2 regions of the Sinorhizobium sp. 22678 genome follow, and region 1 is predicted to be linked to the other one. Evidence: riboswitches for the same ligand, from Rfam matches in the RefSeq annotation. Region 1 holds a riboswitch; the other holds the start of a gene.
What was found. A riboswitch is a leader RNA that binds a small molecule or an ion and turns the genes downstream of it on or off. The one in region 1 is predicted to bind cobalamin.

Region 2: it holds a riboswitch for cobalamin, as region 1 does, so the genes downstream of both, bluB (5,6-dimethylbenzimidazole synthase) here and ACTJKL_RS28860 (energy-coupling factor ABC transporter permease) in region 1, are expected to answer to the same signal.

Annotation. Positions count from the first base shown of each region.
Region 1 covers NZ_JBQEMS010000032.1:3,416-5,614, reverse strand. The annotation lists gene ACTJKL_RS28865 (hypothetical protein) at 49-270, opposite strand; cobalamin riboswitch at 788-1,003, shown strand; gene ACTJKL_RS28860 (energy-coupling factor ABC transporter permease) at 1,052-1,732, shown strand.
Region 2 covers NZ_JBQEMS010000024.1:65,429-67,627, reverse strand. The annotation lists gene bluB (5,6-dimethylbenzimidazole synthase) at 529-1,212, opposite strand; cobalamin riboswitch at 1,258-1,468, opposite strand; gene ACTJKL_RS26310 (SDR family oxidoreductase) at 1,509-2,199, opposite strand, start outside.

The sequences.
Region 1 (2,199 bases):
CTACCATGTACGTGCTTGTTGCCGCGTTACTGTCTTGGGGCTCGACTTTTAGATGATGCCGGGGAATTCGCCTTCATGCTGATCGTCGGGGTCGGCAAGCGCCGGTATGGGCTTGATAGGCCTTGCTGCTAGGGCTTTGAGGTCCTCGGCTAGGCCTGCGAGCTGCGCTGCAAAGTCCATCAAATTTGAAGCCGCGCAGTGCGCCGCGATATCCGAGAGGCCAGAAGCCGGCTCGTTTCGGCCGGCGCATTTCGGTTCGCTATCGTCCATGTCTCAGTCCCATTTCCATCAATGTGGATCGATGGCGAGGCTCGTCAAGGGCTGCGGCCGGTGACGAGCCTCCCGGCCGCCTGCGAGGGGCTAGAGCGACCAATGTCAGTTTAGGCTGGACGAGCGCCGGCCGCCATTAAGCAGTGTGGCTTAGCCCGCTTGAATCTGCACGGATCTCGCCAGACGCGCTCTTCGCCTGGCGCTCGGTCGTGTGGACCTATTCCAAGGCCGAACTGGTGAAGGCGCTAGCCGGCGCGAGACCTCAGCCGAGCGTCGAAGAGCTGCCGGCAATCGAGTCGCCGTGATTTGAAATGTTCAGACGATGCCGGAGAATTTCTGATGCTCGCGCACTTAGGCTTTTGCAGCCGCTTCTAGGCTCTTGCACTTCTTTCGGACTTAAGCAGAGCGTGATCATCTTTCGGCGCAAGGTGGAGAACGGATAGCCCAGCGGACAAATGCGGGACCTTTGACAGCACTGGCTTTCGAACGTTCTTCATTGTGTTTTGGCCGGCGCGAGCATAACAGTTCAGATGATGGTTCCGCCCGACTGGAGGGAAGGCGGATGAAAAGGGAATACGGTGAGGACGACCCCTAGGGGGCCAAAACCGTGGCTGCCCCCGCAACTGTGAGCGGCGAGCAAAGTCCAGAGATGCCATTGGCCGTGGATCGGCTGATAAGGCGGACCAAGCTACGACCCGCAAGCCAGGAGACCTGCCATCAGATTTGGGCGCTACGCCTCAACAACTGCCATGCCGCACGGTGGGTGCGGAAAGGAGAGCACATGCATATCGAACCGGGCGTCGTGGACGGCGCCAAAATTATGTTGAGTTATGCCACTGCCGCAGGGGCGTTCGGGCTCACCGCCAAGTTGGCGACTGACAGTATTCGCAGCGACGGTGGTGCGGGCGCGCTCGCGTTACGCAGTGTCGTCACAACGGCTTTGGTCTTCTGCTTTTTCGAAGTTCTGCCGCACCATCCTGTAGGCGTCTCGGAAGTCCACCTTATCCTCGGATCAACCCTTCTTCTACTGTTTGGTGCAGGCGCCGCCGCGATCGGCCTTGCAGCCGGGCTGCTTCTTCAAGGGCTTTTCTTTGCACCCTTTGATTTGCCGCAATATGGCATGAACGTAACAACATTGCTGGTGCCCCTTTGGGCGGTCAGTCTGTTCGCCGAGCGGATCATTCCGGCCCGGACCGCGTATGTGGACCTGACATACGGGCAAGCTTTGGCGCTTTCCACGGCCTATCAGAGTGGTATTGTTGCTTGGGTCGCCTTCTGGGCCCTGTATGGCCACGGCTTCAGCGTCGAAAACCTCGCGGCCGTCAGCTCCTTCGGTGTTGCCTATATGGGCGTTATCCTGCTGGAGCCTCTGATCGATCTGGGTGTTCTCGCCGGTGCAAAGGCGCTCGACCGCTACAGTCGCGGTCCTATGTTCAATATTAGATTGCATCAGGCGGTCTGAACAAGATCAACGCCATAGGCATCCTTAGGCGCAAGCGGGCTGGACCGCTTGCGCCGTACGTCACGAACTGCGGCGGACTTGGCCGGTAACCCCGGTCCGATACGCCTGGCTCGCAAAACCGGTCATGCGATTGGGCGCTGCGATTTTGACCCGATCTATTTTCAGGCATGGGCACGGAAATTGCAGACCTCAGACTCAAGCCGTGGCTCCTCGTCGCATTTAACCAGCTCGGATATGAGGTGGTCGGAGATATGCAGCATCTGTCTGCCGTAGAGACGCGGATAGCCGGGATGGTGGGCACTGTTATCGGAAAACCGTAAAAAGTGAGAGAGCTGATCTCGGATTGCAGAAGGACGTTGCCGATTTACCAGCCCGACGAAAGCGGCAATCCGCCCCCCTGATTCCGAGATGATGCCGCCCCCATCGGAAAGCATCTGGCGTGGGTGTTCTGCTGGTGTGAAGTTTCT
Region 2 (2,199 bases), on a different contig from region 1:
CGCATCTTCTTGATCCAGAGCCCGTTAAGCAGCGACCTTTGCGCGTCCGGTAAGATGCGCAGCGCTGTGGGAAACTTTTCGGAGGACTGCAATCTCTCCTCCGTCCTCGTCCCTGTGCTCGTCACAGGGATGAGAGCAGCGCCGCGTCTGCGGCGCGGGAGAGTTCTTTCAGCCCAAGGACTTGGTCTGGCTGGATTCCTGTGACGAGCACAGGAATGAGGGACCGGGGATGTGCGGCTACTACATCGAAGCGAAGCGGGACGCTGTATACGGGCGGGAGCTTCTGCGCCGCCTCGCTATCTTCACGGTTTATGAAATGCGCCGAGGGGTCGCACCCTCTCGACCCTCATCCCTGTGCTTGTCACAGGGATCCAGCAGCGCCGCGTCTGCGGCGCGGGAAGCGTTCTTTCAGCCCAAGGACTTGGTCTGGCTGGATTCCTGTGACAAGCACAGGAATGAGGGTATCGAACAAGCCGCGTCGGGTATCCAGAGTATCACCAGGCCTTAGATCGACCCTAACATCGTGATCTAACGGACACCCCAGCCTTCCTCGAAAACGAGATCTTCGAGCGGCAAGCGCTGCCGCCAGCCCTTCGCGGCGAGTTCCGGCTCTTGATACAGCTTGTCGACGAAACCCAGGCAAAGCCAGGCAACGATTTCGATATGCTCCGGAATCCCGAGAATCGCCTTGATCTCCCTCTCATGGAAAATGCTGACCCAGCCGACGCCCACCCCTTCGGCGCGCGCGGCAAGCCAGAGGTTCTGGACGGCGCAAACGGTCGAGTACAGATCCATCTGCGGATTATGGGTGCGGCCCAGGACGACCGCTCCGCCGCGCGTCCGGTCGCAGGTCACGCAAATGCTGAGCGGCGCCTTGCGAATGCCTTCGAGCTTCAGCGAGCGATACTTCGCCTGCCTTTCGCCGAAAAACATCTCTGCGGCCTCGTCATTGGCGCGCTGGAATGCCTGCCAGACTTTCTCCCGCGTCTCGTCCCGACGAACGAGCACGAAGTTCCAAGGTTGCATGAAGCCGACGGACGGCGCCTGGTGCGCCGCAGCGAGCAGTCGCGCGACCAGATCCTCAGGCAGTGGTTCGGGCAGGAATTCGTCGCGCACGTCGCGGCGGGTCTCTATGGCACGATAGACGGCGGCGCGCTCGTCCGGCGAAAAAGCTCCGGCCGCCGCAAGGCAGCCGTTCTGGTCAGGCAGCATCGTTCGATCCCCAACAATGCGGAAACCTCCCGCCGTCCGCGCGGGGCCGGTCTATCTCGCCAGGCCGGTCTTCTGACTTCGGATCATCCGTTCGCGCCGCCTTCCCGAATCACGTGAAGATTCAGTGGCAAAGGTCTGAAAAGATTCAGACCAACCTGGCGAGAACGTCCCCGTCACAGCGTTGGGCACGTGCCGGAACTGCACCGGCTTCCCGATTCTCCCGCATTTCGCGGGCACCTGACGGCGGCATATGGCCACAGCTCCCCTCGAAACGCAAGGCGAGCAAGAGGAGAGCTTCAGAGCGGTGCCTCCGGATGAGGCGAGGCGTCATAGGCCCCCCAGATCGACTGATCGAAACAGATGACGGAACCCGTCATGAGGCCGGATTCTGCCGATGAGAGATAGGCGCAGGCGCGCGCGACCTCGGCCGGATCTACGAGCCTGCCGAAGGGCTGGCTCGCCGCCGCCTTTTCCAGCCAGTTCGCCGGCGCATCGTGATATTCGCGCTGGATGCGGTCTTCGCCTTCCGAGGCCATCCAGCCGATGTTGAGGCCGTTGGCCCGTATCCGGTTGCGCAGGACGGCATAGGCGGTGTTCCTGGTCAGCGTCTCCAGCGCCCCCTTCGACGCACAATAGGCTGTGATGAAGGGCTGGCCCGCCTTCGCCGACATGGAACCGATATTGACGATCGTGCCCTCCGTCTTCTCCCGCCGCATCACCTTTATCACCTCCTGCATCAGGAAGAATGGCGCCCGCACATTGACCGCGAACATCCGGTCGAAGAGTTCCGGGCTGGTGTCGAGGATCGTGCCGCGATCCGTGATCGCCGCTGCGTTGACCAGCGCGTCGACACGACCGAAAGTGCGGTCGCAAGCAGCGACGACCGCACGGGCATCCTCCACCCGCTCGAGATCCGCCGGTACGTAGACGACCTTCGAACCGGTCGCCGCGGCGATCTCGGCAGCTTTCGCCTCGCCCTTCGCCGCG